2 regions of the Brevibacillus sp. DP1.3A genome follow, and region 2 is predicted to be linked to the other one. Evidence: a T-box and tRNA genes for the amino acid it is inferred to sense, from the RefSeq annotation. Region 2 holds a T-box; the other holds one or more tRNA genes.
The links. A T-box is a leader RNA that pairs with one kind of tRNA and senses whether it is charged. The one in region 2 lies ahead of thrS (threonine--tRNA ligase), so its partner is inferred to be a tRNA-Thr.
Positions count from the first base shown of each region.

Region 1: it has a tRNA-Thr gene. The T-box ahead of thrS (threonine--tRNA ligase) is inferred to sense a tRNA for this amino acid. The anticodon was not compared.

Region 1 is NZ_CP085876.1:3,933,137-3,949,740, reverse strand. It holds gene HP399_RS17820 (GNAT family N-acetyltransferase) at 40-711, shown strand; gene HP399_RS17815 (DUF4406 domain-containing protein) at 832-1,167, shown strand; gene HP399_RS17810 (hypothetical protein) at 1,192-1,434, shown strand; gene HP399_RS17805 (sigma-54 interaction domain-containing protein) at 1,431-2,729, shown strand; gene HP399_RS17800 (energy-coupling factor transporter ATPase) at 2,892-3,761, shown strand; gene HP399_RS17795 (energy-coupling factor transporter ATPase) at 3,758-4,618, shown strand; gene HP399_RS17790 (energy-coupling factor transporter transmembrane component T family protein) at 4,632-5,468, shown strand; gene HP399_RS17785 (ECF transporter S component) at 5,535-6,092, shown strand; gene HP399_RS17780 (P1 family peptidase) at 6,092-7,054, shown strand; gene HP399_RS17775 (M20 family metallopeptidase) at 7,092-8,309, shown strand; gene HP399_RS17770 (M3 family oligoendopeptidase) at 8,453-10,240, shown strand; gene HP399_RS17765 (hypothetical protein) at 10,558-10,803, shown strand; gene HP399_RS17760 (C40 family peptidase) at 10,881-11,789, opposite strand; tRNA gene HP399_RS17755 (tRNA-Asp) at 11,967-12,043, shown strand; tRNA gene HP399_RS17750 (tRNA-Thr) at 12,087-12,162, shown strand; tRNA gene HP399_RS17745 (tRNA-Leu) at 12,170-12,256, shown strand; gene HP399_RS17740 (NAD(P)/FAD-dependent oxidoreductase) at 12,437-13,483, shown strand; gene HP399_RS17735 (VanW family protein) at 13,643-14,272, shown strand; gene HP399_RS17730 (hypothetical protein) at 14,406-14,951, shown strand; gene HP399_RS17725 (fumarylacetoacetate hydrolase family protein) at 15,011-15,637, shown strand; gene HP399_RS17720 (C40 family peptidase) at 15,939-16,604, shown strand, end outside.
Region 2 is NZ_CP085876.1:4,979,273-4,995,876, reverse strand. It holds gene HP399_RS22855 (YqaA family protein) at 1-403, opposite strand, end outside; gene HP399_RS22850 (hypothetical protein) at 647-871, shown strand; gene mqnC (cyclic dehypoxanthinyl futalosine synthase) at 1,017-2,123, shown strand; gene ytxC (putative sporulation protein YtxC) at 2,307-3,227, shown strand; T-box leader at 3,253-3,488, shown strand; gene thrS (threonine--tRNA ligase) at 3,549-5,462, shown strand; gene HP399_RS22830 (methyl-accepting chemotaxis protein) at 5,597-7,651, shown strand; gene moaA (GTP 3',8-cyclase MoaA) at 7,822-8,841, shown strand; ribosomal protein L20 leader region at 8,913-9,063, shown strand; gene infC (translation initiation factor IF-3) at 9,105-9,611, shown strand; gene rpmI (50S ribosomal protein L35) at 9,642-9,839, shown strand; gene rplT (50S ribosomal protein L20) at 9,931-10,290, shown strand; gene HP399_RS22805 (hypothetical protein) at 10,449-10,631, shown strand; gene HP399_RS22800 (helix-turn-helix transcriptional regulator) at 10,698-11,384, opposite strand; gene HP399_RS22795 (R2-like ligand-binding oxidase) at 11,597-12,490, shown strand; gene HP399_RS22790 (hypothetical protein) at 12,648-12,887, shown strand; gene HP399_RS22785 (hypothetical protein) at 13,048-13,281, shown strand; gene HP399_RS22780 (phosphoadenylyl-sulfate reductase) at 13,519-14,220, shown strand; gene sat (sulfate adenylyltransferase) at 14,202-15,341, shown strand; gene ilvB (biosynthetic-type acetolactate synthase large subunit) at 16,018-16,604, shown strand, end outside.

The DNA of each region.
Region 1 (16,604 bases), 1.0 Mb from region 2:
TATTTATCCGACATAATCGATCGAGAGGGGATTTGACTGATGGAATTCGTACGTATTCAACATATCGACAATCCGCTGTTTGCGAAGATGCACCGTTTGATGCAAGAGGTTTTCCCGCCTGAGGAAGTATTGGAGTACGATCTGTGGAAAGAACCGCTAGAAGATCCGGGCATTCGTGTATTTGTAGCTGTACACGAAGGAGAAGTTGTGGGCGCTACCGAATACCGTTATTACACGGACATGAACGTAGCCATGACAGACTTCACGATTATTGGTAGAGAAGGACTCGGAGTGGGACGATTCCTCGCCAGAGAGCGTCAAAAGGACCTGCTCGCTCTGGCTGTTGAAAACGGCAAGGAGCTGTACGGGATGTTTGCAGAAATCTACGACCCGTACCGTGTGGAAGAACACAACTTTGGCGGAATCAAGCCAATGGACCCATTTGTGCGCCGTGAAGTGCTCTCTCATTTGGGCTACAAACGTACAAACTTTACGTACGTACATCCGTCCTGGCAAAATGACGGCGAAGCAGTATCCGGACTCGATCTGGGCTTCATGCCGACAAACGAAGAGCAAACGACCCTCGAAGCAGATCTGATCGTCACGTTCTTGAAGCGTTATTACGCTGTGCTTCCACAAAAGCCGCAGGCATGGCTCGACATGGTGAAAGACTTGGAGAGCAAAGAATCTGTGGAGCTGCTTCCTATCTAATCGCAAGACAACAAGAACCAACTCTCCTGTGGAGCTATGTTCACGGCTCCATGGGAGTTTTTCGTAGTAGGCTAGTCAGATTATTACGAAAAATACAAGCCATATGAAGAGGGATTCAAAATGAAAATCATCACCCTATGCGGGTCTACAAAATTCAAAAAGGAATTTGAGCAGGCGAATACGTATTTGACGCTCCAAGGAAACATCGTGATGAGTGTAGCCTTTTTCGAACAGAGCGAGGGCTTTGCGATATCACAGGAGCAAGCTGATCTACTCACAGACATTCACTTTCGAAAAATCGATTTATCCAACGAAATATTTGTCATCGATGTAGAGGGCTATATCGGAAGCAGTACAAGCAAGGAAATTGCGTATGCGAAAGAACAAGGAAAGCCGGTTCATTATTACTCCAAGAGTGGGATCAACGATGAAGTGATTGCCGCATTCTTTCTCTAACCAGAAAAATCAGAGGTGAAACAGGTGAAAGCTCAAAATCTAGCATCGATCTTCCTTTACATAGCCGTCATCTTTCACTTGCTAGGCATGAGTGGCTGGACTTCTGCAAAGCTAGCACAACCAATCGAACTCGCCATCCTCGCGCTAATGCTCCTGGCCATTTTCCTATTACGGAAAAAGAAACGAAAAAAGCGTCGGGCAAGAAGGTCTGCACCGGAAGTAGCAGTCATGCTTGAGCATGCCGAGGAAGGAGAGCCAGGCAAATGATTCACGACATCCACATGCAGGCGATTCTGGACGCTTCCCACGACGGGATCATTGCGGTCGATCGGGATTCCATTATTATCGGGGTCAATAAAAACGCGATGGAAATACTCGGTCTGCCTGGCAATATCGTTGGACAAAAAATTACCCGATATATTCCCAATTCAGATATGTTGAGAATTTTGGCAACGGGAAAAAAAGAGATAGGGGACATCGCGACGATCCTGAATCGACAAATTATCATCAACCGTTTGCCGATTGTCGTAGAGGGTGAAATCATTGGTGCGGTGTCCACTTTTAAAGAGATCACCGACATTCAAAAAATGGAGATGCGCATTCGCAAGCAGAGCATGGAGAGCGGCTTGGAAGCTAAATTCCGCCTGGAGGATATCGTTGGAGAATCTTCTGCGATCTGTGAAGCGAAGGAATGGGCGGAAACTTTTGCACGGACAGATGCGACGGTTCTCATCCAGGGGGAGAGTGGGACCGGCAAGGAGTTGTTTGCCCAAGGGATTCATTTGAGCAGCCAGCGTGCAACCGGGCCGTTCATCCCAGTTAACTGTGCGGCTCTCCCCGGCAATTTATTGGAGAGCGAATTGTTTGGATACGAGGAGGGCGCTTTTACAGGCGCGCGAAAAGGCGGAAAGCCCGGGCTATTTGAATTGGCCCACGGAGGCACTCTGTTTCTCGATGAAATCGGAGAGATGTCGATCTCGATCCAAGCGTTGCTCTTGCGTATTTTACAGGAGAAAAAAGTCCGCAGAATCAGCGGGGAGCGCATCGTCCCTGTCGATGTGAGAATTATCGCGGCAACGAATCGGGATTTGGAACGACTAGTGGAGGAAAAGCAGTTTCGCTCAGACCTGTACTTCCGCTTGAATGTGTTGACGTTAGAGTTACCTGCTTTGCGAGAGCGAATTGAAGATATCCCTCTATTGGTGGCATCGATCATTGGAGAAATCAAGGAACGGGAAAATAAAAGGCATCTGAAAGTCGAAGAGGCCGTTTTCCGCGTTCTCAAACAATACGACTGGCCAGGCAATGTACGAGAGCTGCGCAATGTGGTGGAAAGAATGGTCTTGCTCTGTAAGAATGACGCTCTAGGCAAGGAGGACACTGCTTTTTTTGCGAAGAAGCTGTATCAGCGACAATCTTACCGAGATCAAGAAGAGCGAGAAGCGGAAGTCATCCGAAAGGTTTTGGCGGAAACGAAGGGAAACAAGGGAGAGGCGGCGAAAATTTTGGGAATGGATCGGTCCACACTGTGGAGAAAAATGAAGCGCTACGAAAGGCTGTAGAAATTGATGCAACTGCAACATCAGCGATGCATGTTTGCAACAGAGTTACTCCGTTAATTGCTTAATTTACAGAAAATTAAAAACATATTTATTTGGCATGGTAGTTGCTTATTTATGGAGGACACAGCACATACGACTTTTACGAAGAGGCGAGGGGAGAGCATGACACCACAACCGATTATTCGTGTAGAAAATGTCTCGTTTGCCTATCAGGTTAACCAAGATCAACAAATTCCTGTCCTGCAGAATGTCTCCCTAGAAGTGTTTCCAGGAGAGTATGTCGCCATCATCGGTCATAATGGGTCCGGTAAGTCAACGCTGTCTAAGCATCTCAATGGAATTTTGACTCCAAACGATGGCGATGTCATCGTTAACGGAATTAACACGCGTGAAAAACAGCGAATTCATGAAGTGAGGAGCCGTGTCGGGATGGTTTTTCAGCATCCGGACAATCAGATTGTCGCGACGATTGTAGAGGACGATGTGGCCTTCGGATTGGAGAACATAGGGACATCTGCAGAAGAGATGAAAACACGAGTGGATTTTGCCCTAGAGGCAGTAGGAATGAGTGCCTTTCGCCATCGGCCGCCTCATCATTTGTCTGGCGGACAAAAGCAGCGGATCGCCATTGCGGGGATATTGGCGATGAAGCCACAATGCCTCGTCATGGACGAAGCGACGAGTATGCTGGACAGCTACGGTAGACAGGATATACTGGCAGTCGTTCGCAAGCTGCATCGCGAAGGAATGACGATTGTCACAGTGACCCATCACATGTCAGAGGTAGCAGAAGCAGATCGTGTCATCGTGATGGAGGGCGGCAAGATCGTATTGGAGGGTACTCCGCGTGAAGTATTTTCCCATGAGGAAAGACTTCGCGAGCTGCATCTGGATGTTCCAGACGCGAGTCGAATTGCTCATCTCGTTCACTCCGAATATAGCGAATTTACACCAGACCTCATCCACAATGAGGAAGTTGTCGCGGAGGTTAATCGTCTATACGTCAGACAAGCGGAGGCGAGTGGTTCATGACGCAATCGATCGTAAACGTGGAAAATCTATCTCATGTCTACATGCAGGGAACACCTCTCGAACATCGGGCTCTCGACCAGGTAACCATCCAGGTGGCAGAGGGCGAATGCCTGGCCATTATCGGTCATACAGGATCGGGAAAATCGACGCTAATCCAGCATTTTAACGGACTGATTCGCCCGCAGTCCGGTACGGTCATCATCAATGGAATGGACGTATCTTCACCCAAGATTGATATTCGTACGTTGCGCAGACAAGTAGGGCTCGTTTTTCAAAACCCGGAGGATCAACTGTTCGAAAAACTGGTTGGTGATGATGTAGCTTATGGCCCTTTTCGGATGGGGCTGCCTTTAGAGGAAGTGCGGCGACGCGTTCAGTGGGCGATGGACTTGGTCGGCCTTTCGTTTCAGGAGATGAAAGACCGTCCGACCTTTGCCTTAAGTGGCGGACAGAAGCGCAAGGTGGCATTGGCTGGCGTCCTTTCCTTGCAACCCAAGGTTCTCGTGCTTGACGAGCCAACAGCAGGGCTGGACCCGCGCTCTCGTCTTGAGCTGTTGGAACGCATCCGCCGTCTCAATCGGGAAGAAAAGCTAACGGTTATTTTCGTCTCACACAATATGGAGGAGGTCGCCAAGCTTGCTGATCGTGTTTACGTCATGGCAAACGGCAAATCAGTTTGCGATGGGACACCACGACAAATTTTTGGCAATCAGGAATTGTTGCGGCAGCATCATATCGGCACACCGGAATCGGTTGATATTTTATACAGACTCCGCGAGCAGGGCTACAGCATCGACCCTAGCGCTTTTTTACCTGAAGAGACAGCGATGGAAATTTTGAAACTGATGAACCGCTGAGGAGGGGGTCCACATGTCAGCAGAATTTGAATTGACGCGTAATATTACCATCGGTCAATATTTACCCACTGCTTCGGTCGTTCATCGTCTCGATCCTCGTTTCAAGCTTGGGGCTTTCGTCATCCTCATCTTAGCGATTGCCATCTGCGATACATACGTGGGTAACCTGTTTGCTTTAGCCATTTGTATCGGGATGTTTCAAATCTCGAAAATCCCCCTTCATTACGGCATATCCGGGATTAAGCCCGCTATTCCCTTTATCATTATTTTGGCGATCATGCAGTTGCTTTTTTACGGGGAGGTTGTCAATGGCGGAACCGTTTATTTGAAATACGGCTTCATCACGATCACGAGTGAGAGTGTACGCCTCGTCATTGTGTCTGCCATGCGCTTTGTAGAAGTGATTTTCTTATCGAGTGTCCTCACGCTCAGTACTTCTACGACGGAACTCACGCACGGAATGGAGCGACTGCTGGGGCCTTTGGAAAAAGTAAAGTTTCCGGTTCATGCGTTTGCATTGATCATCACGATTGCTGTGCGTTTTGTACCTACCTTCGCGATGGAAATGGAAAAGATGATGAAAGCACAAGCATCCCGTGGTGCAGATTTCGGTACAGGGGAATGGTGGAGGATCATCCAGAGAACAAAAGACATGTTTCCCATCATCATCCCGTTGTTTAATGTGGCGCTCTCCAGAGCGGAAGATTTGATCTTAGCAATGGAAGCCAGATGCTACACACCAGGTGCTGCACGGACCAGATACACCCAATACAAGGCGGTAGGCAAAGATTACGTCGCGCTAATCGTGAGCATAGTCATTTCTGCCGTCATGCTCGCCATACCTTGGTAAGGGAGACTAGCGGGAATTCGCCCGAGTAGGGCATTCCACATAAAACTCGTAAAAGGAGGAGTATGCATGGAAAAAGGCTTGACCGTTCGCAAGATTGTCATTGCAGGCGTTCTGGGCGCGATAGCGATTTTGCTCGGGGTGACACGTCTCGGCTACATTCCGGTTCCGACAGCAGCGGGCAATGCCACTATTATGCACATCCCGGCTGTTATCGGGGGCATAATGGAGGGCTGGGGCGTTGGTATGATCATTGGCCTTATATTTGGAGTCTCTTCTTTCTTAAATGCCACCGTTCCGCTTTTTAAAGACCCTCTTGTCGCCATCCTGCCACGTTTGTTCATCGGTGTGACTGCTTACTTGACCTATGTTGGTTTGAAAAACGTCAATCAGTACTTGGCGATTGGTGCCGCTGGCTTTATTGGGGCGATGACAAACACGATCCTGGTATTGGGCATGGCCGTTATTCGAGGATACATGACGCTCGGTGTAGCGACAACAGTTGCAATCACGAACGGCTTGCCAGAAGCAATTGTTTCGGTCATTGTTACGTTGGCTGTCGTTGCAGCTTGGAAGAAATTAGGATCAGCGGGCAGGCAAAAATCTAAAATTTCAGGAGACTTATAATGACCGGAACGATAGTTGACGTACCCGGCGTTCTCGTCGGGCATGCACAAAACGAAGAAACATTTACAGGATGCAGTGTGATTATGCTGGAAAAGCCATCTGTCTGCGGCGTGGATGTCCGGGGTTCTGCCCCGGGCACCCGCGAGACGGACCTCTTGGACCCAGTCAATCTGGTGAGTGTCGTCCATGCAATTTGTCTTTCGGGTGGCAGTGCATACGGTTTAGATGCTGCAACAGGTGTCATGCAGTATTTGGAGGAACAAGGCATCGGACTGGATGTTGGCTATGGCGTCGTTCCTATCGTTCCAGCAGCCGTCTTGTTCGACCAGGCTGTAGGCGACTATCGGGTTCGTCCGGATCGTCAAATGGGCTATGAGGCAGCACAGGCAGCAAGCCGTGAGACAATAGCACAAGGAAACGTCGGTGCTGGTACAGGTGCTTCAGTAGGAAAGCTGAATGGATTTGGGAACGCGATGAAGAGCGGGTTGGGCACAGCTTCCGTGATATTACCCAATGGACTCGTCATAGGCGCAATCGTCGCTGTAAATGCGGTCGGTCATGTCGTAGATCCGCAGTCAGGTACGATCATAGCCGGGCCGAGAGATGAACAGGGAACCATTCGGGATAGCATGGAGATAATGCGCCAGCAAGCTTTTGCTCCGATCCCTCCAGGTACGAACACGACAATTGCCGTAGTCGCGAGCAATGCCCGCTTGTCCAAAGCAGAAGCAAACAAAGTAGCGCAAATGGCTCACGACGGGCTTGCCCGTACGATCCGTCCGATTCACACCATGTACGATGGCGACACGATCTTTGCTGTTGCAACAGGCGAAGTAGAGACAAGTGTAGACTTGGTGGGCGCGTTGTCCGCAGATGTGCTGGCAGAAGCCGTCATCCAAGCGGTTAAGCACGCAGAAGAAGCAGGGGGACTGCCATCTTATCGCAGTTACTTCCAGGAATAGGTGTAACATAATTGGATGCAGAGGAGAGGATTGGCGGATGAATCAGGTGATATCCTTTGTTGACGAGCAGGAAGTTGTGCGCCTAACGCAGGAGCTAGTTAGAATTCCGAGTGTGTTTCGCCCAGATCAGGCAGGAGCGAATGAAGAGCGGGTCGCGCTATTTGTCGCCGATTATCTTCGCAATATGGGTTTGCAGGTCTTCTATGAAGAGGTTGTTCCAGGCAGACCGAATGTCATCGCTTTTTACGATTCGGGCAGGCCTGGCAAAACGCTTTTGTTCGAAGCCCATACGGATGTCGTAACAGAAGGGGACCGGGATGCTTGGAGCTACGACCCTTTTGGCGGGACAATATCTGGAGGACGTATCTACGGGCGTGGCTCCTGTGACACAAAAGGAAATCTGGCAGCCGCGATATGTGCAGTCAAAGCTATCCAACGATCCAAACAGTCTTTTACAGGCAAAATCCTCCTGTGCATCCCTTGCGATGAGGAGAGCATGATGATCGGGATCAAAGATTTTATCCGTCGCGGTTGGGCCAACAACGTCGATGCGGCGATCATCTGCGAACCAGAAGAAAATCAGCTCTGCATCACGCAAAAAGGAGCCATGAGAGCCATCCTTCGTACATTTGGCAAGATGGCGCATGGTGCCATGCCACTGACGGGAATCAATCCGAACACACGTATGGCACGCGCAATAGTCGCGTTAGAGGAGCTGGAACGCAAGGAAATGGCTCGTCTGGGAGAGCATTCGATGTTGGGATGGCCGAGTATCACTCCGACGATTTTGCAGGCACCGGTCAAAGGAGACGCCCAAATCAACGTCGTACCCGATCAATGCATGACCACACTTGATATTCGCACGGTCCCCGGGCAGGACCACCAGGAGTTGTACAAAGAAATCAGTGCCATATTAGAAGGATTAAGCAAAGAGGATGACAAGTTCAAAGCCACCTTGGAACTCATCGAAGAGCGTCCTTGGACCTTAACTGGCATGAAGGAAGAAGTCGTGACTTCTGTTGCGAGCGCCTATCGGGAAATCACGAAAAAAGAACCCGTATATAACGGTGTCCCAGGTGCGACAGATGGAACCTTCCTGCACAAAGCCGGCATTCCGATTTTGACGACAGGCGCCGGCGATCGCCACATCCCTCATCATGCTGATGAGTACGTAGCGATTGACCAATTGGTAGAATCCACCCAGCTTTTTGCCTTATCTGCATTGACGTTTTTGACGCAGCCAGTGCGAGCCTAATCACCTACAAAAGAACTCTGCTTACGCTAGCGGCAGAGTCTTTTTCTTCTCGTAAAAGAAGTTTTCTTAGTAAAAACTTGCAGAATCCATCTAAATTTTTTTACAATAGGTTTGTTACATAAGCGAAGAGGAGGCACGTGCCCATGAATATGCGCTGGAATTTGAACGTCTTGTATTCCTCGTTTGATGCGCCCGAATGGAAACAAGATTGGGAGAAGTTAGTACGTGAAATGGAAGAGATCAAAGGCTGGGCAGTTCAAAACTTGCAATCTTCAGAAGATGCAGTTGCGAAGATGGAGACATACATAACGATGATGACCTCCGTTCTGCAAACGCAGTTCCGCTTGTACGCCTACGGAGAGCTGACTGCAAGCGTTGATGCCAAGAATGAAGCAGCATTGCTCGCAATTGAAAAAGTACAGAATCAGGCAGTTGAGTTGGTTGAACCAGGCGTGCAGTTCCAAAAGTGGCTAGGAACGTTGAGCAACCTAGACGAGTTGATTAGCCAATCGGATCTGTTAGAGACACATCGCTTTATGTTGACAGAAATGTCAGACAAGAGCAAATACATGCTGAGCGAAAAAGAAGAAATCGTCCTGGCAAAAATGAAAAATACAGGGTCAAATGCATGGACAAAGCTCCATGAAATGCTGACGTCCACATTACTGGTAGACATTACAGTCGATGGCGAGCACAAACAGCTTCCATTGCCTGTGGTGCGGAACATGGCGAATGAAAAAGATCCGCAGCTGCGCAAAACGGCATACGAGGCGGAACTTGCCGCTTACAAAAAAATCGATCAAGCTGCTGCTGCCAGCTTGAATGGAATTAAGGGCGAGGTTATTACCGTAGCGAAGCTCAGAGGCTATGAATCGCCGCTGGATAAGACGTTGCAAGACTCCCGCATGGACCGCGAAACGCTCGAAGCGATGCTTCAGGCGATGCGTGAGAGCCTGCCATCCTTCCATCAATACTTCCGTACAAAGGCGAAGCTGCTCGGTCATGAGAGCGCTCAATTGCCGTTTTATGATTTGTTTGCGCCAGTGGGTGAGGCAGACATGCGCTTCTCGTATGAGGAATCCCGCGACTTCATCGTGAAGCACTTTGGTAGCTTTAGCGAAAAACTCGCCAACTATGCAGCACGAGCTTATGACGATCAGTGGATTGATGCTGAGATTCGTGAAGGCAAGCGTGGGGGGGCATTCTGCTACAACCTGCACATCGTAGGGGAGAGCAGAATTATGTCCAACTACACAGGCAGCTACAGCGATGTGAGCACAATGGCACATGAATTGGGACATGGCTATCACGGAGAATGTCTCGTAAACGAAGCATTCTTGAATAGCGAATACCCGATGCCAATCGCCGAAACCGCGTCCATTTTGTGTGAAACCATCATTGCCAATGCAGCGCTTGAACAAGCGACCTCCGAGGAAGCATTTGCGATTTTGGAAAATGATATTAGCGGAGCAAGTCAGGTGATCGTCGATATTTATAGCCGTTACTTGTTCGAGACTGCTGTATTTGAGCGCAGAACAGAAGGTGCCTTGTCTGTGTCCACTCTAAACGAACTGATGCTGCAAGCACAAAAGGACGCGTACGGAGATGGTTTGGATCCGGCAGCTCTACACCCGTACATGTGGGTATGCAAACCGCACTATTATAGCGCGGATTACAATTTCTACAACTTCCCGTATGCTTTTGGGCTCTTGTTCGCGAAAGGCTTGTACGCAGAGTATCTCAAGCGCGGGGAAGCTTTTGTTGAGCAGTACGACAAGCTCTTATCTGTTACAGGCAAAATGAGCGTTGCGGATGTAGCAGCCATCATGGATGTTGATGTACGCTCAGTCGATTTCTGGCGGAATTCACTCTCTTTGGTTGCAAAAGATATCGAGAAATTCGTTGAGCTCGCGTCTGCACGCCTGAACTAAATAGGAAGAACGTCCGCTATGTCATTAGCGGACGTTCAGAGTGTAGAGAAAGTCCCCTTTCGCAAAAAAGGGGACTTTTAGTGCCATTTTAGGGGGTACAAATATGTCTCCCCGCCCTCGTAAAACGCCTTAGAAGCGATTCTAGAAGGTCAAATTTTTTCTGCCCAATCCGCGAAATTCAGGATGGGGGTTTCTCGACAGCCTGAACGTCCGCTATGTCATTAGCGGACGTTTTTTATTCATCATGCAAAACGTTTTTGTGCGCATAGGGAACAGAGGGGAAGGAGAAAGTAAGAAAAAACAGATGAGGTGATTACGTGGTAAACGGATTGCAGTTACTAGACCTATTGCGGGAAACGGAGAACAAGATGCTGCATTTACATAGAGCCATCGACAGAGTAAGCAGCGAGCCGGATTTCAAGGAGTCTGTCAGTGTTCTTACCGTAGTCGTTCGTGATTATCAGCTTCAGCTCGACAAAATGAAGCAAGCGTTGGGCAAAATCGAAATCGGAGGGCAACAACAACAACAGCAGCAGCAGGCCCATAATACCGAAATACATTAAACACAGAAAAACAAACAGCCCTCGAACTGCTGCAAAGGCAGATAGGGCTGTTTGCTTGCTTTTATGTGTAGGAAAGCCTACTGGAAATTAGCGTAACGCTTCACTCCGTAAAACGGGTAGAGCTTATGCATGTATTCGACTTTGCCATAGCGAACATCTTCGCCATTCGCATGAACGATTGCCCCATTACCCAGATAGATCGCTACGTGGGACACGCGTCCTTTTCCAAGCGCATCGTAGAACAAGAGGTCACCAGGCTGTGCTTGATCCAGTGATACTTCTTGGCCGCCACGGAATTGATCTTCAGAAGTGCGCGGAAGTGTAACCCCAAGCTGTTCAAAAACGTATGAAGTAAAGCCACTACAATCAAAGCCATTCGGAGTAGTTCCACCTAAGACGTATGGTGTATTGAGTAATGGCTCAAAAATTTCCTTCATACGACCCAGATCTTCTGCATTTACCTCGGAAGGCAGCGAAACGGTAGAAGTGAGGTTTGGACTTAGGAACTCTGTAGCAACATATGCTTCACGATCTTCGAATTCGATTTTCGTCCATTCACTACCTGTTTCTACAACTTCTACAACGGAACCGATTCTTAGCTTGCCTAACACTTTTGCGTCAGTCGAAGGCTTTTTACGCACATTCAGCACGTCACCAGTGACGCGGGCCTTTTCACCGGCGGTTAGTTCTTTAGACTCAGTGGTAGCGTTATCATTCTGATTGACAGCTACATCGGAAGGAATGTCAGTCGCAATGGAGCCAGAAGTGTTTGCACCATGAATAGACAAAGTTTGTCCAATTGACAATCTATCATCATTCAGTTGGTTCCATTGGATGATTTGATCCACCGATACTTGATGCTCGCGAGCGATCTTGCTCAGCGTATCACCTGCTGATACCACATATGCCGATGAGGATGCATGGGCAGCAGTAGGCAGCAGAGTGAAGAGGGCGAGGAAGGTGAGTAGCCTCGAAGTCTTTTTCATGTCATCGTCTCCACCAATCTACTAAAATCTGCATATCTATCTAAAATTCTATCGGATTTTCGTTGGTAAATCTATGAAAAAAATAATCTTTCACTATTTTTTCAAAAACTATTGCATTAGGAGATAGAATCGTGCTATATTACAAAAGTCGCCGCAAGATGGAGACAAAAACTACATGGAGCTGTGGTGAAGTTGGAGTTCACGCCGGTCTGTCACACCGGAGGTCGCGGGTTCGAGTCCCGTCAGCTCCGCCATTCTATCTTTAGAATGTGCGAATTACATAGTTTCTCGCAATGTGCCGGTATAGCTCAATTGGTAGAGCACCTGACTTGTAATCAGGGGGTTGTGGGTTCAAGTCCTATTGCCGGCACCATTTTTATGCGGTCGTGGCGGAATTGGCAGACGCGCTAGATTCAGGTTCTAGTGGTGGCAACACCGTGGAGGTTCAAGTCCTCTCGACCGCACCATATCGTAAACAACAGGTTCGTAAATTGGCTGATGAAGCTAATTACGAGCCTTTTTATTTTTTCTTGAATGTTGAATCCTCCTCCATTTTCCATTACAATCACATTGTGATAATGAATCTCATTTTCATCATCACTTTTGATGATTCATAAACAAACTAGCAAGACAATGGAGGGGTAGTTGTGGAAGAACAGTTGGAGCTGTTTGATGTAACCATTATTGGCGGTGGCCCTGCGGGGATGTACGCTGCCTTTTATAGCGGAATGCGCGATATGAAGACGAAACTCATAGAAGCGAAAGAAGAGCTCGGTGGACGAATGTTGATCTATCCAGAAAAAATGATCTGGGATGTTGGCGGTGTACCACCACAACTATGTGAAAAGTTGGTTGCTAATCTGGTGGAGCAAGCGAAGACATTTGATCCCACCATCGTGCTGGGCGAGGCGATCATTGGACTGGAGCCACAAGAAGACGGCACGTACATACTCGTTGCAAAATCGGGGAGACGGCATTGGACCCGCACGATCATATTGGCTTTGGGCCGGGGTATTTTGAAAATGGCGAAGCTGGAGATCGAAGGAGCCGAGCGCTACGAGGTGACAAATCTTTATTATACAGTGCAGGAACTGGAGCCATTCCGTGGTAAGCACGTCCTCATCTCTGGGGGCGGGGACTCCGCGGTCGATTGGGCAAACGAACTGGTGCAAATTGCAGAGTCTGTAACTGTCGTGCATCGCCGTGATGTATTTGGTGGACATGAGCGGAATGTGAAGCGCATGAAAGAGTCATCTGCGATCGTTCGCACTCCATATGCGGTCACGCAATTGCAAAGCTCAGACAAAGAAACGATCGATAAAGTGACGATACGTCATCTGGAGACGGACGAGACGGAGCAAATCGATGTAGACGCCATCATCGTCAATCACGGATTGAAGGCCGATTTCACAGGGATTAAAGAGTGGGGCTTGGATATGGATGAGTGGAACGTGTTTGTTAGTCCTCGTCTGGTAACGAATATGCCAGGGATTTTTGCGGCAGGCGATTTTGCGAGCTTTGACAGCAAGATTACGTTGATCGCGGGAGCATTCACCGATGCTGCTGTGGCCGTAAACAGTGCCAAATTACACATAGACCCGGTAGCAGATCGGATGGCCTATGTTTCTTCCCATAACCAGCGTTTTAAAGAAAAGAACAAAGCCCTCGGGGTTATCGATGAGGATGACGAGTAGAACCTGATGTAGGACAAAAAGCCCAACATTTGCAGGTTGATTGTCGCTTTTCCCATACGTTACATTGTTAGAGGCAACGTGTAATAACAATGACCGTCTATATAAATAGGGAACTTCGCGTCAGTAAACCGATCAACAAATGTGGGAGAGGAAGTAGAAATGAAAAAAGTTCGGCATTGGCCGATCAGTATGGCGACAGTGGTCCTCGTGTTCTCGCTCGGTATGAACTACGCGCCTGAGCGTGCAATGGCGTTACAAGTGGATCCGTTATCTCCTGCTCTCGAGTTGCAGGAAAAGCAACAGGAAAAGTATGTGGAGAAGATGGACCTCAAGGAAGAGGAGGTTCTCGGCTTTTACTACTCATCGATGAAAGACAGCACAGATGCGCGTAAACATAACATCAAGCAAGCATTGAGCAAGCTTCATAATGAAAAAATCAAGCCGCAACAGGTGTTTTCTTTCAATGAAATAGTGGGAAACTCGAATTTGCCGGAGGATGGGTGGCAAAAGGCTGGGGTTATTCAGAACGGCCAACTCGTCGATGACTATGGAGGCGGGATTTGTCAAGTTTCTAGCACGCTTTACAATGCAGCTGCTGAAGCGGGGATGATCATGATGGAACGGCATAACCACAGCAAATCAGTGGGATACGTGCCAATGGGTCAAGATGCCACAGTAGCGTATGGCTATAAGGATTTTAAATTTACCAACTTGTATGATTTTCCTGTGAAAATCAAAGCAAAATCATACGATGACGAACATGTTGTGATTGCGATCATACGTGCGTAGCTTAGAAGGAATAAAGGGGGCATCCTATGGATGAACCCTGTTTTTTTCGGTATTTTGTCAGGAAAAAAATGGATGGTCATTTAGTTTTGAGTCATGCATTCCTGACCATACTGTTTTAGAGGGAGGTGCCGTGATGTTCGTTCAGGTGACAGGTGATTCACACAATCAAGAGGTTCTCGTCATGGGAGAACGGTTAGATCGCCAGCAGGATGGTTACTATCTTTTGCCTGGGAGGCTTGTCCACGCATTGAAGCCACATGATTTGCCGGTAGGAATCCCATTCAAGCTCTCAGGTGCGCTGCCCTCTGGCTACGGGTTTTATCGGGAGGACTCTGTTATTTTTCGGCGGAGGAATGATACTCCCTCCCTGTGGATTGATGTTACTTCTACATATATGGTTGCTGAATGGGATGGTTTGTTCTCGGTAGAAGCGACGGTTGAAGCCCGAAAGCATGTCGTGGAACAACAACAGCAGTTTGCGTTTGTCCTCTCCGAAGCGACAGAGCAGCAAGTGATTTTCCATTACGAGTTTTCCTGGAGCACTGAGAAAGAGATGGACCTGGAGAGTGCGTTGGAATCCATTTGTGATACCGTGATTGAAGTAGAAGCAAGAGGGAATGCCCGTCTTTGGCCTGGCTATCGTAACTGCATGGAAGAGGGCGAACAAGACAAGCTGTAATACGCCGTGCAGCCATGATATAGTGAAAAAAAGAGACAGCCACCAAAGGAGAGGACAAAATGGAGTCAGTCAAAAATGTTTACTGTATCGGTCGCAACTATCGATTGCATGCTGCGGAGTTGGGGAACGATGTGCCAACCAAGCCAATGATCTTTGATAAACCAACACATGCGCTTGCAATGGCAAATGGCGAGGCCATTGAGCTTCCGGCATCGCGTGGAGAGCTCCATTATGAGGCAGAGCTTGTGATTCACATAGCGAGACCGTATGAGGTTGGAGCTACACTTGACGATATGATTGACAAAATAGCACTCGGGATCGACTTTACTTTGCGGGATGTTCAGAGTGAACTGAAGAAAGCGGGGCATCCATGGTTGTTGGCAAAAGGGTTTAAAAATTCAGCAATTTTGACGTCTTTTCATCCTTTTCCTGGTATCCATGAGCTGCACCAAACCGATTTCTCCTTGCTGAAAAATGGAGAGCAAGTGCAACGCGGCAATCTCCGTGATCTGATTTTTGATTTGGAAACCATTATTGCCTATATTTCCGAACATCTAGGCCTGGAACAAGGGGATATCATTTACACGGGGACGCCAGCGGGGGTAGGACCTGTTACGGATGGAGATGTCCTCACTCTCAACTGGGGAGAAGAGACCTGGGGGCAGTTTACGGCGAAAATGAAATAGGTACGAGTGGAGAACCATCTTCTGACAGAAACATGCAGAAGATGGTTTTTGTTTGGAGTTCGGGCCAGCAATATAGCCGTTTTTTGCGACGAAAATCACCTTTGATACCGTTTTGTAACTTTTATGGTTCCATGGAACTAAGAGGTAGCAACCACCTACGTTACACCGTGTTTTCAGACTAGTCCCATGCTACCAATTCCATCATTGGAAAATTTTACGGTCTTATCCTCCTGTTTCCTCCTGCGCTATTCTGTCCATGTACCCAAGACGGGTGCCACAACATGACAAGGAGGAAAAGAAAGTGACGAAACGAGATTGGGTAATGAAGTCAACAGTAGCAGTCATGCTGAGTACGTCCCTGTTAATGGGTGGTCAAGCTGGAGTAGTGGCCGCTAAGACACAAGATTCAAAACAGTCAGAGGTTGCAAATATTGCTACTTCTTTGATCGGGAAGGATTACGAGTACAAAGCAAAGGGACCGAAGCAATTCGGATCAGCGGAGCTGGCTACGTATGCGTACAAACAAGTAGGGATTTCCATCGGGAGCACAATCTCTAGCCTGTACAAGACTGGGACTAAAGTATCCGAAAAAAGCGTGGCGCCAGGAGATTTGGTGTTCTTCGCCTCTAGCGGAAGCGGCAGCCCAACTTTTATGGGAATATACATAGGCAGTGATCAATTCGTTTATTCTTCGAAAGGGGAAGACGAGGTAGTTGTAAAAAAATATTCGAAGTACAGTGACAAATTTGTAGGGGCTCGTCGTGTTATTGATTCCTCGGGGAATACGCCTAGCAAGCCAGAACAGCCTGTAAGCAAAACTGCCGATCAGGTCATTAAAAATGGTGAAAAGTATATGGGCACAAAATACAAATACGGCTCAAGCAGCAGTACGACCAATACATTCGACTGCTCTTCCTTTACACAGCGCGTGTTTAAAGAAGCGGGCATTACATTGCCGCGCGATTCC
Region 2 (16,604 bases):
CGATGATCGCATAAAACATCAGCTTGGTCAGCGAGTAATTGAATACGCCAGAGAGCACAGTGAAAACCTTGAAAGGAATGGGGGTAAAAGCTCCGATCAGTACGGCAGCATCCCCGTTTTTTGCGAATTTTTCCGTCGCTACAATCACCCATTTTTCAGGGAGAATCTTGTGCAAAAGTGGTTTTCCCAGCCATCTCCCCAACAAAAATCCGATGGGGGCGCCGAGGACGGAAGCAGTAAAGGCTACTGTTGCAAACTGAATCGCTGAGCCTGGATCGAGCAGACTCATCGCAATTTGCATAAAAAACGGAGGAATCGGACTAATAAATGAGTCCAAAAATGCCATGGCAACAAGTCCCCACATCCCATATTGCATGAATAGCTGTGTGATATGTTCGAGCATGAGCATCTCCTTAGAAGGTTTTTTCTATTGTAGCTATCCTATGCCAGTTTGTCCAAAGAAAGACCACAACTGAAGTTAGATGTCGAGTGGGAATCGCTGGGCCAGTAAAATGGTTATTAGCGTGGTCCAATGAGTGTATCCTAGGTCGAATATTGGTAGTGAAGTCCTTGTTTTTTCATTGACGCTAGGAAAGATTATCCACTAAAATGTAGGGAAACAGGACAAACATCATGGGAGGAACCAATGAAAACATTGGGTTCGGGAAAAGTCGTTTTCTATGCGCCAAACGGGACTAACTTGCAATTGTCTGGGGAAATTGACGTTCGTGGTGATCGGGTAGCCATAACAGAAATCATCTATTTTAATGGCCAACCAAACGGAGCACGCGAAACGAATTTGCCACTCGCGCAAACCGTGATTTACTGGGAGCCAGAAGTATACGAACAGATCGGATATGAAGAACAATAAGAATCATTGCGATTCCAAGCCCTGTCTCTTGCAGGGTTTTTTCGCGTATGGAGCGAATCTGCCAGCACCTCGGGCTATAGCCGATGTCCTGGTATTGTGTTATGATGTGGGATGGAATTTACGTATGGTACAAGGAGTGATCCTTATGATCGATTCTATATTGGAACGTGCTCTCGCAGGTGAACGACTGGGTCTCGAAGACGGTCTGGCTTTGTTTGCGAGCAATGAAATCGAAAAGATCGGACATTACGCCAATCTGGTCATGCAAAAGCATCATCCAGAACCGATTGCGACTTTTGTCATCAGTCGCAACGTCAATTACACGAACGTATGTGACACGTATTGCCGTTTTTGTGCCTTTTACCGTCGCCCGGGCTCTTCTGAAGGATACGTTCTCCCCAAAGAAACGATTTTCCAAAAAATTCAGGAGACCGTGGACGTTGGCGGTACAGAAATCTTGATGCAAGGCGGTACCAATCCGGATCTGAAACTGGATTATTATACTGACCTCTTGCGTGAGATCAAGCAGCGCTTCCCGCATATTACGATGCACTCTCTGTCTGTAGCGGAAGTGATGAAAATCGCGGAAGTTTCCAACATGTCTGTCGAGGAAGTGCTGAAAGAGCTGAAGGCAGCGGGTCTCGATTCCTTGCCGGGAGCGGGTGGCGAAATCCTCGATGATCGTACACGTCAGAAGATTTCCCGCTTGAAGGGTTCTTGGACTGAATGGATTGATACTCAAAAAGCCGCACACCGTGCAGGCTTGCCAGGTACAGCTACCATGGTAATTGGTTTTGGGGAAGAGATGGAAGAGCGTGTACTGTCCCTTCTGCGAATTCGTGATGCACAAGATGAGACAGGCGGCTTCAAAGCGTTTATCGTCTGGACCTTCCAGCCGGACAACACCAACATGAAGGCTGTCAACAATACGCCAGAGGAATACTTGAAAACACTGGCAATCAGCCGCCTTATGCTGGATAATATCAAAAACTTCCAATCCTCCTGGGTGACGATGGGCCCGCATTACGGTCAGCTTTCTCTCTCTTATGGAGCGAACGATTTCGGTCAAACGATGATGGAAGAAAACGTTGTTTCCGCAGCGGCATGTACGTACAAGGTAAACACGAACCAAATTTTGGAGCTCATTCGCGGCGCAGGCAAAATCCCTGCACAGCGCAACACACAGTATGACATTCTGCGCGTTTTCAAAGACGGCGAGATGGCAGAACGTGATTTTGTCATGCAAAACTAATAAACCAAAAAAACGCTTCTCTGCCCCACCTCCTAACAAAGGGAAATCGGCAGGGGAGCGTTTTTTGGTTATTTAATCAGGAACTTTTTACCTGCAACCTTCCCTGAGTTTCCAACCGTTTAAAAGTATATCGCTCCTGACGGGACATATACTGTAACTACAATGGCGGTTGGGGGGATGGTTATGCAGACGTTTCGCGTATTGCTGGAGAATGTCCCTGAGCATTGTGACACGTATCGGGCTATCGTAAATGAGATGACGGAGCGGGTCAACACTGCACCGGTGCGCATTACATACAGGGAGCAAGAAGAGAATGGATACCTCTTGTTCTACTTTCAAAGCTGGTGTGAGACTGAGTATGACGCGCAGACCATCGAGTGGGCGAGAGCCTTCGTTGCTCTTACATTAGCCGAATGGGTCATTCAGGTGAAGGAACCGAAAATTATGGAAGAAATGGCCGCTGACTTACTCGCTGCCGAACAGATGGAGACAGAGTGGGCAGAGATTTTTCCTTATATTCAACGTATGTGCCAAGAAGTCGAGCTTGATGGCAGGGAACTGTTAACGGCTACAACACGCAAGGCAAACGTATATCGCAACGTTTTCACCTATTTGGAGTGGGAGAGAACAATCAACGTCTTGGGCTTCGTCCGGTTTCGACTACAGGAACATTGGAACGAGCTATTCGAACTCGTGGAAACTGGCATTGATGAATATCTGGAAGACAAGCAATACCAAGAGTTTGTCGAGTTGTTGCGCTATTTCATTGCTGTACAGGAAACCAAGCAGGAAGTCGTTCATGTCGTTCCTAGTGTGGACAAACCTTTCCATCTTTATGATAAAAAAGGGGATCGGCTTTGGCTTGAACAGTTGGATACCGTTCTGAACATGGACGAACAAAAATGCAGGGACGAGGATTATTTGGTCAGTGCTTTGGTTACACTGGCTCCTGAGAGTATCGTGCTCCATATGGCTTCCGAAAAGCCTGGGCTTGCACAGACGATCCGCAGTATTTTTGACAGTCGGCTCGTTACTTGCCACTCTTGTTCGCTTTGTCTATCCGAGCGACGTGTACTTGACGGGAATAATCCCTCTAAACTATAATAGCAACAACAACTTTACAGCGCTTATAAATACGATGAGAAGGACACGGACAATAGTTAGGACGCTCTAGAGAGGCGGGTCACAGGCTGGAAGCTCGCTGCGAACTGTTATTGATCTACCACCTTCGAGTAGCTACCGGGAACGAAGCGTAGGCTTTTACTATCGGTATGCCGGTTAAATACCGTTACATGGAATGAGGAGTCTGTTTTTGTGAACAGACTTGAAGTAGGGTGGTACCGCGAGAACACACTCGTCCCTTTTTGGGGATGAGTGTTTTTTTATTTTCTCAACCAAACAAGATACAGGAAGGAAGAATCCACAGTGGCACAAATTCATGTTACTTTCCCAGATGGAGCCGTTCGTCAATACGACGCTGGGATTACTATCGAAGACATCGCAGGCTCCATTAGCTCTAGCCTGAAGAAAAAGGCAGTAGCTGGTAAAAAAGACGGCAAGGTTGTCGATCTGTACACAGAACTCACAGATGACGCAGCGATTGAAATCGTTACCCTCGATTCTGCCGACGGGTTGGAAGTATACCGCCACAGTACAGCTCACTTGCTCGCTCAAGCGGTAAAACGCATTTACGGCGCTGAAGTGAAGTTCGGAATCGGTCCTGTGATCGAAGATGGCTTCTACTACGACATGGATATTCCAGTTTCCCTTTCCCCAGAGGATTTGGGCAAAATCGAAGCAGAAATGGAAAAAATCGTGAAGGAAGACCTGCCGATTCGCCGCAAAGTCGTAAGCCGCGAAGAAGCAACTGCGATTTTCCAAGAACTGAACGATCACCTGAAGCTGGAACTGATTCGCGACCTGCCAGAGGATGCGACTATCACGATGTATGAGCAAGGCGAATTTTTCGACCTCTGTCGTGGTCCGCACTTGCCGTCCACTGGCTTCATCAAAGCATTCAAGCTGATGAGCGTGGCAGGTGCATACTGGCGCGGAAAAGCAGAAAACCAAGTTCTGCAACGCGTATACGGTACAGCTTGGCCGAAAAAAGCAGACATGGATGAATATCTGCACTTCATCGAAGAAGCGAAAAAGCGCGATCACCGCAAATTGGGTAAAGAACTGGGACTGTTCATGTTCTCCGAGGAAGCACCAGGTATGCCGTTCTACCTGCCAAAAGGCTTCACTGTTCGCAACGAGCTGGAGCAATTCTCCCGCCGTCTGCAACAATTGGCACAATACACAGAAGTGCGCTCTCCGTTCCTCATGAACGAGCGTCTCTGGAAAGAATCTGGTCACTGGGATCATTACAAAGAGAACATGTACTTCTCTGAAGTAGACAACGCGACTTATGCCTTGAAACCAATGAACTGCCCAGGTCACATGCTGATCTATAAAAACGAGATGCATTCCTACCGCGACCTGCCGATCCGTTACTCCGAGTTCGGGCAAGTTCACCGCCATGAGTACTCCGGGGCATTGAATGGAATGCTGCGGGTGCGTACCTTCTGCCAGGATGACGCGCACGTATTTGTTCGTCCTGATCAGATCGCGAGCGAAATCAAAGGCATGATCACTTTGATTGATAGCATCTACAAGGTATTTGGCTTCGAATACAGTGTGGCTCTGTCCACTCGTCCGGAAGATTCCATGGGCTCTGATGAGCTATGGGAAGCAGCAGAAAGCTCTCTGAAAACAGTGTTGGATGAGCTCGGTATGGCCTATGAAATCAAAGACGGAGACGGTGCGTTCTACGGACCGAAGATCGACTTCCAAATTACCGACGCTCTGAAACGCCGTCACCAATGTGGAACGATCCAGCTGGACTTCCAAATGCCTGAGAAATTCGACCTGACTTATGTCGGTCAAGACAACGAGAAGCATCGTCCAGTTGTTTTGCACCGTGCGATGTACGGCTCCATGGAGCGCTTCATTGGTATCCTGATCGAGCACTACGCTGGTGCATTCCCGATTTGGCTGACTCCGATCCAAGCACGCATCATGAACATCAGCGAAGTGCATATGCCATATGCAGAACAAGTAAGAGAAAAACTGCAACAAGCTGGCATTCGCGTAGAGCTGGATGGCCGCAATGAGAAGATCGGCTACAAAATCCGTGAAGCACAAGTTGAAAAAATCCCGTACATGCTGGTCATCGGTGAAAAAGAGGTGGCTGACGGTACACTGTCCGTCCGCAAACGCGGAGTGGGCGATGAAGGCGCGATGACAGTGGATGCGTTTGTAGAAAAAATCCGCGCTGAAATCAATGAAATGAAGTAAAAGCGTATAGAAGTAGAGCCGCCCTGAAGTTTTGGGCGGCTTTTTTCATTATACGTTTACTTGGAAAAAAGAACGGGAAAAGGATGTAGGGTAATTGTTCTTATGGACATCAAGAAGAACTGCGGGGGATACGTATGCGGGTAAGCATCAAGCAAAGACTGATAGCAGCATTTCTTGCCATTATTTTAATCCCGATTGGAGTGATTAGCTCATTTGTATATGTCAGTATGGAGGAGCGAATCCAGACTTATTTTATTGAATCCTCGACAAAAGAAGTGGCTCAAGTAGACAACGCGATTAACTTGTATTTCGACTCGATTCGTGAAAACGTAAACCTGATAGCAGGCAGTCCCTTATTAAAAAGTGCAGATAACACTATCACGACGTATATGGACAAACCAACCAAAACCAAGCATACCCCACTGCAAAATGGCGGGGTAGAGGCGGCCATTTTTAAAGATTTCCTACGATTTGTCGATTCTCATCCGAATACTGCATTTATTTATTTAGCGACAAAATACGGAGGATACATACAGTGGCCGACAGATGATGTCATTCCGAATTACGATCCGCGTACAAGGGATTGGTACAAAACCCCAATGGAGAATCCCGGAAAAGTGATCACGACAGATCCGTATCTCTATTTGGGCGACAACAGTATCGTGATCAGTAACGTGACGATGCTAAAGGATGACAAGGGTGAACCACTGGGCGTCGTTGGACTGGATGTGAATTTAAAAGGGCTAACCGACATTTTGAAAGAAATTAAGATTGGGAAAACGGGTTATCTCATGCTGGTTGGCAAAGACGGAACGATTTTGGCTAATCCGAAGAACCCCGAGCTCAATTCGAAAAAACTGAAAGATACGCAAATTCCTGAATTGGCTGCTATCGCAGAGAATACCCCCAGCAGCTTTGCGGTCACGATGAACGATACCGAGTATTTGGCGAACGTCTTTACTTCAGACAAAACTGGCTGGAAATATATTTCGTTTATTGAAAAAGCTGAGCTCTCTGCTGAAGCCCATCAAATCGGTTTCATCATCGGGATGTTAAGTATTTTGTTTGCCTTACTAGCGGTTGTCGCTTCCGTTCTTTTCTCGCACAAATTCACCAAGCCATTGCTTGCCATCGTTGACCAGATTGCCCAGATCGGACGTGGTGACTTTACTGCTGAATTGCCCAAAAACCTTTTGGAAAGAAAAGATGAAATCGGCATGCTTGGTCAGAGCATTCAGGTGATGCAAGTATCCATCCAAGGACTCATTCGGGAAGTCCAAAAAGCGGTTAACACCCTCTCTACTTCGTCAGACAACATATCGGTTCGCTTGGCAGACAATGTAGATACTACGAACAAGATATCTACTACCATACAGGAGGTAGCGAGCGGGGCGCAAAATCAGCTCAGAGGTACGGAAGAATCCGCAAGAGCGATGGAAGAAATGTCAATCGGCATCCAGCGTGTGGCGGAAACAACCTCCATCATCTCGGAAGCATCTACATGTACGGCGGATGAAGCGCAGCTAGGAAACCAGTCCATCCAAAAAGCTATCCAGCAAATGGACTCCGTCCGTGACTCTGTGGAACATTCCGTATCCGTAGTCAAGCAATTGGGTGAGCGATCCAAAGAAATTGTGCAAATCATTGATGTGATTACGGGAATTGCTTCCCAAACGAATCTGCTTGCTCTCAATGCAGCCATCGAAGCTGCCCGTGCGGGAGAGCATGGACGAGGTTTTGCTGTCGTAGCAGATGAAGTGAGAAAACTCGCTGAACAATCTGATGAGTCTGCTCGGCAAATCGCCAACCTCATTCAGGAGATCCAAGCAGATACGACCATGGCGGTCACCGCGATGGATTCAGTCAATCAAGATGTTCAGGATGGATTGTCTACTGTACTGGAGTCAGGAGAAGCCTTCCAACGCATCTTACAAGAAATTCAACAGATAACCGATCAAATTCAGGAGGTATCTGCTGTCTCTGAACAGATGTCCGCTGGATCGGAACAAGTAGCAGCATCTGTGGACGAGACTGCTCAAATTGCAAGGATTTCAGCGCACAATGCTGAAAATCTGGCTGCTTCCTCCAAAGGACAATTGGCCACTATGGAAGAGTTTTCCGCTTCATTTGAATCCTTGAATCATATGGCTCGTGAACTGGAAAGAATGATCAGTAAATTTAAGATATAAGAATGCATAACGGAAAGAGTACGAATGTCGGGAGGTATTCGTACTCTTTTTTTGCAAAGTGGTCCCATTTATGACACAATGTGCGGTTTACGTTTGAAAATTTGGCTATTTCGATTTATGATAATAGACTGGTACTAAGTCGAAATGCGATAAAAGGAGAGTGAACATCTATGCCAGAAAAAGTGCTTGATTTGCGGAACCGTCCTCTCCGGGATTTACGAATATCTGTCACCGATAAATGTAACTTTCGTTGTCGTTATTGCATGCCTGCCGAAATTTTTGGACCGGATTTTGAGTTTTTGCCGCAAAGTAAGTTGCTGACCTTTGAGGAGATTACCCGTTTGACCCAGATCTTTACTTCGCTTGGGGTCGGGAAAATCCGCATTACCGGCGGAGAGCCATTAATGCGCAGAAATTTGCCTGAATTGATTCGAATGATACGTGAAGTGGAAGGCGTTCAAGATATTGCGATGACGACCAACGGTTCTCTCTTGTCCCGCCATGCGCAAGCACTAAAAGAAGCAGGTCTGGATCGGGTCACGGTCAGCTTAGACAGCTTGGATAATGAGCGCTTTGGGATGTTGAACGGTAGAGGCTATCAGGTCGATACCGTGCTGGAAGGGATTCGTGTTGCGGCAGATGCCGGGCTTTCGATCAAGATCAACATGGTGGTACAACGCGGAGTCAACGATCAAGATATTTTGCCGATGGCACGGTACTTCCGTGAGCAAGGGCACACCCTTCGATTTATTGAATTCATGGATGTGGGAAACAGTAACGGCTGGCGGCTGGATCAAGTCGTACCTTCCCGTGAAATTGTGCGCATGATCCATGAAGAGATGCCGTTGGTAGCGACTGAAGCGAACTACTATGGAGAGGTGGCTTCTCGCTATCGCTATGAGGGATCGGACCAGGAGATCGGGTTGATCTCATCGGTGACCCAAGCTTTTTGCTCCACTTGTACGCGAGCTCGCCTGTCGGCAGAAGGGAAATTGTACAACTGTCTCTTCGCTTCATCCGGAGATGATTTGCGCGAGCCAGTCCGCGATGGACGCACGGATGAGGAGATTCGCGAGCTGATACGTGCGATCTGGGAGCGGCGCGACGTGCGCTACTCGGAGGAACGACTAAGTGAAACGCCTGGTCTCGCCAAGCGTGATAAGGTTGAAATGTCCCATATCGGGGGATAATTAGGTATTAGCCTTGACAAAACCCAAGCTACCTTGTAATATAAGTTGCGTGTATAAACACTTCATACTTCGAGAACAAGCAGAGGCGCACAGCTTCTCACCTGGGTCGACGTCGTATACGACTGTTGACAGGTAACTCTTACGCAAGGATCCTCGGATCTGATGAAATTGCTTAGGTGAGATATGTGCGGGCGCAGATTGCGTTCGCATATTTTTGTTCCTTCTCGAAATTGACGGGGGTGGCAAGTATTAGCAAGGATCAAATGTTAATTAACGAAGCGATCCGAGCCCGTGAAGTCCGTTTAATCGGTGCTGACGGGAGCCAATTGGGAGTCGTACCTTTTAGGGAAGCATTGCGCATTGCCCAGGAAGCTGAATTGGATCTGGTAAACGTTGCTCCTACAGCCAAGCCGCCTGTATGCCGTATCATGGACTATGGAAAGTTCAAATACGAGCAGGCGAAAAAGGAAAAAGAAGCGCGTAAAAACCAGAAGATCATCGAGCTGAAAGAAGTGCGTTTTTCTTCTAACATCGAGGAACACGATTTTCAAACAAAGCTTCGCAACGTCCGCAAGTTCTTGGAGGATCAACACAAGGTGAAGTGTACGATCCGTTTCCGTGGACGTGAAATCACCCACTCCGAAATTGGACTAGGCGTTATGGAACGTGTTGCTGCCCAGTGTGAAGATCTCGCTACGCCTGAGCGCAAGCCGAAGATCGAGGGTCGCAGCATGATCATGATTCTGGCTCCGAAAGCGGAAAAGCAGTAAGATAGTAGTTTAGACAGGAGGATTTTTCAGATGCCTAAAATGAAAACCAACAAGGCCGCTGCGAAACGTTTCAAAAAGACTGGAAGCGGCCAATTGAAGCGCGACCGTGCGTTTGGTAGCCACTTGTTCGCTAACAAATCGACGAAAGCTAAGCGCCACCTGCGCAAAGCTGCACTCGTTTCCAAAGGCGATCAAAAACGTATTGAGCAAATGCTCACTTACATGTAAGTTTTTCTTTATTACACACCATTACGCAGCATGAGCTCCCTAAGCGCCTAGCAGTAGGCCGCCATGCTGGAAAGACCAGGAGGAGTTTAGTATGCCAAGAGTAAAAGGTGGCATTGTTACACGCCGTCGTCATAAGAAAATCCTGAAGCTGGCGAAAGGATACTTCGGTTCCAAACATCGCCTGTTTAAATCCGCTAATGCGCAGGTTATGAAATCCCTGCTGTATGCATACCGTGACCGTCGTCAAAAGAAACGTGATTTCCGCAAACTGTGGATCACTCGTATCAACGCGCAAGCTCGCATGAACGGTCTGTCCTACAGCCGTTTGATGCACGGCCTGAAAGTTGCTGGCATCGAAGTTAACCGCAAAATGCTGGCTGACTTGGCTGTTAACGACAAAGCTGCGTTCAACGAACTGGCAACAGTTGCAAAAAGCAAACTGAACGCTTAATTTTTGAATAGAAGAGCCGATCTTCCCGATTGAGGGCAAGGTTGGCTTTTTTGTTGTGGTCTAGATAGCAAAATCAAACGAATAGCATCCTACACCTGTCCACACGCTATCAATCTCCTTGTCATATCTTACAGCAAAGATAGAAGGAGGTAAGTGGCATGGCAGAATTACGAGTAAGCCTATGGGCAGGCAGAAACTTTGAAGCTCGTCGTATTCGTTTTCGCAGACGTGGGGTAGCAGTCCGACAGTGTCAAGCATTTGAATTCATGACCACTTCTCAAATCAGGGAGATTCAACGGACGAGAACAGCACCGAGAAACGTGGTAGAAATCAGAACGTAGAAATGGAAGTTTAAGTCAAAGAAAAAACAACCGAGATCACATTCGGTTGTTTTTTTCTATTTCTATTCAACAAATGATTCGCTGGCGAATAGCGTCTGCCACACCTTGTGCGCGATTTTGCACACCGAGCTTTTTTAAGGAAGACTTGATGTAATCCTGCACGGTAAACTCACTAATTCCCATCCAGTCTGCCATCTCCTTAACGCTTTCGCCCCATGACATCCGCTGCATGACTTCGACTTCTCGGCGTGAAAGCTTGACGGTTTTAGGGCGAAGGGAGTCGGTTGCCAATACTTTGCCCAGCATCAAACAGTATGCGCTTAAGGATTGTACCAATTGATGGTTGATGCCGGAACAGCCATCCTGATGCCAGGAAATACCGGCGTAGCCGAGTACGTTAGGCCCATAGCTGATGGGGAGAATGAGCGCATAAGGGGCGCCATACACTAAATTGGGCGGGAACTGACGAATCGCCTCAGAATCTAGCAGGACGGCTTTCTGTTCACGGATCGCATGCTGGATGAGGGGCATATTGCGCATGTCCACCCGTATATCGCGGATGGAGCATAACTCTTGGTCGAGGATCGACCATAGTCCCTCACCCATTTGACTGAGCGTCGAGTAATTGCACAGAATGGCTCCCATGAAAGGAAAGAGATCCACGAAGCCGCGTACAGCAAGCACCAGTTTCTCCTCATAAAATGTTGTTTCTTCGATTCGGTCGATGTACATGTTCAGCTCTGGACTGACCATGGAGTGATTGCCACCTCCATTTGAGTGATGAACACCCCCTGATTTTTGGGGATATGAACGATCGTTCAGTCTGACCTATAATCTACATACAGCGCCTTCATTTTATCAAACCGCTGATCGGAGCGTAAAGAATGGATTTGGGATAAATTAACAATTACATGACTTCTTTCATTCGTTCGGAATAGAAGGCGCATGAGAAAAGGAAAGGTTGGATGGGGATGAGGAATGGTTTTGTTTCGACCAGCCAAAAAGGATTGAATCAGGAGCTACTGCCGTACCAATTGTATCAAAAAGCGAAGAGATACGGCATTTGGAACCCGCAGGACATTGATTTTACGCAAGACCGCGAAGATTACGCAAATATGAATCTGGAGCAGAAGGAAGAAACCTTGGGACGAATTGCTGGTTTTCTTGGTGGGGAAGAGGCTGTCACCCTCGATCTTTTACCTTTGATCATGGTCATTGCAGAGGAAGGGCGATTGGAGGAAGAAATGTATTTGACAACCTTCCTCTTTGAAGAGGCCAAGCATACCGAGTTTTTCCGGTTGGTTCTCGACAACATCGGCGAGTCAGGAGACTTGCATCATTTTCACGATGATGTGTACAAGCGAATTTTCCATGAGATCTTGCCGAATGCACTCAATCGTCTGTTGACGGATAAATCCCCCGAAGCCATCGCAGAAGCTTCTACTGTCTACAACATGTTTGTGGAAGGCGTGCTCGCAGAGACAGGCTACTATGCATTTTACGAAGCACTCAGCAAAACGGGGCTCATGCCTGGTTTAATGCAAGGAATTGGGTATTTGAAGACAGATGAATCGCGGCATATCAGCTACGGAACTTTCCTGCTGCAGCGATTGATCTGTGAGCATCCCCATATTTACGATGTCATTGCCAAAAAGATGGATGAGCTGGCTCCAATGGCAAGTCATCTGTACGACTGGATGGATGACCCCCAAGGGGTGAGTGCATTCGGGGTGAAGGTCACTGATTTGCAGCAGTTTGCGAAAAAGCAACTGAGTGTGCGCATGGAGGTACTTGCCCGAGCAAAAGGGCAGACGATTGAAGAGCTGTATAAGCATACAAGAACAACGATCGATGTGTAAGAAAAATAGATCCAGTTGCAGAACTAGGCTCTGGTCCTAAAGTAGAATCCGCCCAAGGTCTGAGTAAAAAACAACCTCCCGCCCGTGTTAGACAGCCTGGCTGATCCCTTACAATAAAGCCATAAGAGGAAAACATTGGATAGGGAGAGAGATCAAAATGAGAAAACAAAAGTGGATGATGATGGGAATTACAGCAGTTGTTTGTTCAGCGATGGTTGTACCAGGGGCGTTTGCCAAAGAGAAAGACGACGCACATTCCGTGACGAATACTTTCTTTGCCCCTGCTCCGTACACGACGGCTCCAGTAGTTCAGAAAACAGATGCCGTGACAGGCACGCAAAAAACAGGAAGTGCATTTATTTTCGCTCCAAATGTAAACGAAAAAGAAGAAAACTAATGGGGTTAAAGCATCCGTACAGGATGCTTTTTCTTTTGTAAAAAACGATTCCGTCTCAAGTCTGAGAAAAAAACAATCTTTCGTCCGTGTCGAGCAGACTCTCCAATGCCATACAATAAAAAGCGTTACAGGAAAACATTGGATAGGGAGAGAGACATAGATGAGAAAACAAAAATGGATGATGATGGGTGTAACAGCAGTTGTCTGTTCAGCATTGCTCGTGCCAGGAGCTTTTGCAAAAGAAAAGGATGATTCTTACACCGTGACACCTTCCTTGGTAAACCCTGGTTCGTACGCCGTACCAACGGTTCAAAAAACCGAGGCCAAAAATACGCAACAAACCGGAGCCTCTTTTATTTTCGCCCCGACAGTAAACGAAAAAGAGGAAAAATAAAGCAGCAAAAAGCTGTCAGACCCTGTCTGGCGGCTTTTTTTTGTGAAAAACGTCCCCTCTCATTGGGGGATCGAAACATCTCGACGTTTTTCATAAAAGTGGATGCGACCGCTTGCGGTCAACCAAACGGTACTGACCGTTTGGTTTGGGCGAGTTGGATATAGGTGGACGATGCGCCACTTCCAGTCACTAGGCATATGATGGTGGGTGAATCCTAGCAAGAGAGGAGCTTCGCTGATGAACAATCGCCAGAAAATGGCGGATGAGGAAATACAGGAATGGGCAAGCCGACTGGAAGCTCAAGCGCCGCAGGACGTGCTTGTGAACGCCGTGGAAAACTATGCAGCCAGTCTGATCCTAGCTGCCAGCTTTGGCGCTGAAGATGTCGTTTTAATCGACATGCTGCACAAATTGGCTCCCACCATTCCTGTATTTTACCTCGATACCAACATTCATTTTGCTGAAACGTATGATACGCGTGACAAGCTGCAAGCCAGATATGGTACGACATTTATTCAAGTGCAGCCACAGCTGACGCTAGCTGAGCAGACAGAAAAACACGGAGACAAACTGTGGGAGAGAGAACCGAATCTTTGCTGCGAGATTCGGAAGGTAGAGCCGTTAAAGCGCGTCCTGTCCAACTATCAGGCGTGGATGACAGGCATTCGCCGCGAACAATCACTTACCCGAGCGAATACAAAAAAAGTGGAGTGGGACGAAAAATTCAACCTGGTTAAATTCAATCCGCTAGCAGATTGGACAGAGGCCCAGGTGTGGGAATATATCCATGCAAATGATGTCCCTTACAATCCATTGCACGACCGGAACTATCCAAGCATTGGCTGCCGAGTATGCACGCGCGCTGTCATGCCTGGCCAAGATTCCCGATCCGGACGGTGGGCTGGCTTCGAAAAGACCGAATGCGGTCTGCACAAATGAACAGTGCAGGAGGGAAAGATGTGAAGCAAACGATCTTGCCGCACGGGATCCAAAAAGCCATTATCGTGGACAAATGGACCCTGTCGGACATCGAATGTCTTGCCATCGGAGCATTTTCTCCGTTAACTGGATTCATGGAAGAGGCGGATTACCACACTGTTGTGGAAACGATGCGTCTAGCCAATGGAACGGTTTGGCCATTGCCAGTGACATTAGCTGTTGATGCAGATGAGCACGACGATCTTGCGCCCGGCGACAGTATTCTGTTACGTGGGGAAGATGGAGTGGACTATGCGATTTTGCAGGTGAATAGCTGCTTTGTGCCAGATAAAATGCGGGAGGCCGAGCTCGTTTTTCGTACGGTGGATCTCGCTCACCCCGGTGTGAAAAAGGTGTTTGAAAAGCCAGACCTATACGTGGGTGGGTCTGTAGAAATACTGCAAAAGCCACAGCCTGAGCGCTTCTCTGATTTTTATTTGACGCCGGCAGAAACGAGAGAAAGCTTTCGAGAAAATGGCTGGAAAACGGTGGTTGGTTTCCAAACGCGGAATCCCGTTCACCGGGCGCATGAATATATTCAAAAGGCGGCATTGGAGATTGTCGATGGCCTTTTTCTCAACCCATTGATGGGGGAAACGAAATCAGACGATGTTCCTGCACAAGTGCGAATGAAAAGCTATCTCGCCCTTCTGGAAAATTACTATCCGCGCAACCGTGTACTGCTCGGTGCTTTTCCGGCTGCCATGCGATATGCGGGTCCGCGTGAGGCGGTCTTCCACGCATTGGTACGAAAAAATTACGGTTGTACACACTTTATTGTCGGCCGCGATCACGCAGGGGTAGGCGATTATTACGGCACGTATGATGCGCAGCACATCTTTTCCGAGTTTGCGCCAGGTGAGCTCGGTATCCAGCTGCTCTTTTTTGAGCACAGCTTTTACTGCAAGGCATGCCAAGGGATGGCAACGACCAAGACGTGCCCGCATGACAAAGACTCTCATATGACCTTATCGGGAACAAAAGTGAGGGAAATGTTGAGAAACGGGATCACGCCACCTCCGGAATTTACACGCCCGGAAGTCGCAACGATTTTGATAGAGGGATTGAAATCCTCGCAATAAAACGGAACCGAAAAAGCAGGAGAGGGACGGCAATGCCGTTCTTTTCCGTTGTGAAAAACTGGACAAGTTTTCCTGTATTCAGTGAAGAACGTCTCGACGTTTTTCATAAAAGTATACGCGACCGCTTGCGGTCAACAAAACGGTTTTGATCGTTTTATTGTATCCGCTTTCACGCAAAAACCGCGCTATAAAGCCATTTCCAACTGAGCATTCGTTCGGACGAAAGTCCAGTAAAATCTTTTTGTTTTCGTTGACACCCCCTAGGTGCCTAGCTATAATCAGACGTAACACTTTATTCTGACAACAACAATATTGAAAATATTGTTTTAATAGTAGGCCATGACGAGGATGGTGCGCGTTACCCCTTTTACAGAGAGCCCTGATGCTGAGAAACGGGTATTGGGTACGTCGCATTGCTCACCTCCGAGCCGTTTAGCTGAAACTTGCTTTGCAGGTAGTAGGCCAAACCGCTTAACACCCGTTAACGTGTTACAGTCCACATTTGTTGTGACTGGCTGAGATCGGCTGACCGTGAGGCGCCGATAAAGTTGGGTGGTACCGCGAACCCTTTCGCCCCAAAAGACATGGAAATAAAACCGTGTCGGGGCGAAAGGGTTTTTCTATGTGTCTATAGTTATTTTCAATACCTGTTGAGAATTGGGAGGAGGAGAGGTCAATGAGTGTTGAAATGGCCGAATTGCAGAAAAAGAACGGCATTCCACCGATTCAGTTCGGGGAAGAAGTGTCAGGAGCAGAAACGCTGCTGCGCTGTTTAATCCTGGAGCAGGTCGAATACATTTTCGGCTATCCAGGCGGTGCGGTGCTCCCCATTTATGACTCCCTGTACGGGAGCTACTTCAAGCACATTTTGACTCGCCACGAGCAAGGCGCTATCCACGCTGCTGATGGATATGCCCGAGCAACAGGCAAACCGGGTGTATGTATCGCCACTTCCGGTCCGGGAGCAACGAACCTCGTAACAGGGATTGCAACCGCTCAGATGGACTCGGTTCCGCTGGTCTGCATCACAGGTAACGTGGCACAGTCGCTGATTGGTACCGACGCGTTCCAAGAGGCGAACATTACGGGAATTACCATCCCAATTACGAAGCACAGCTACTTTGTCCGCGACATTCGCGATCTTCCACGGATTGTGAAGGAAGCTTTCCACATCGCGACAACCGGTCGTCCGGGCCCAGTATTGATCGACATTCCCAAAGACGTCGCCAATGAGAAGGCTCCATTTACCTACCCGGATAAAGT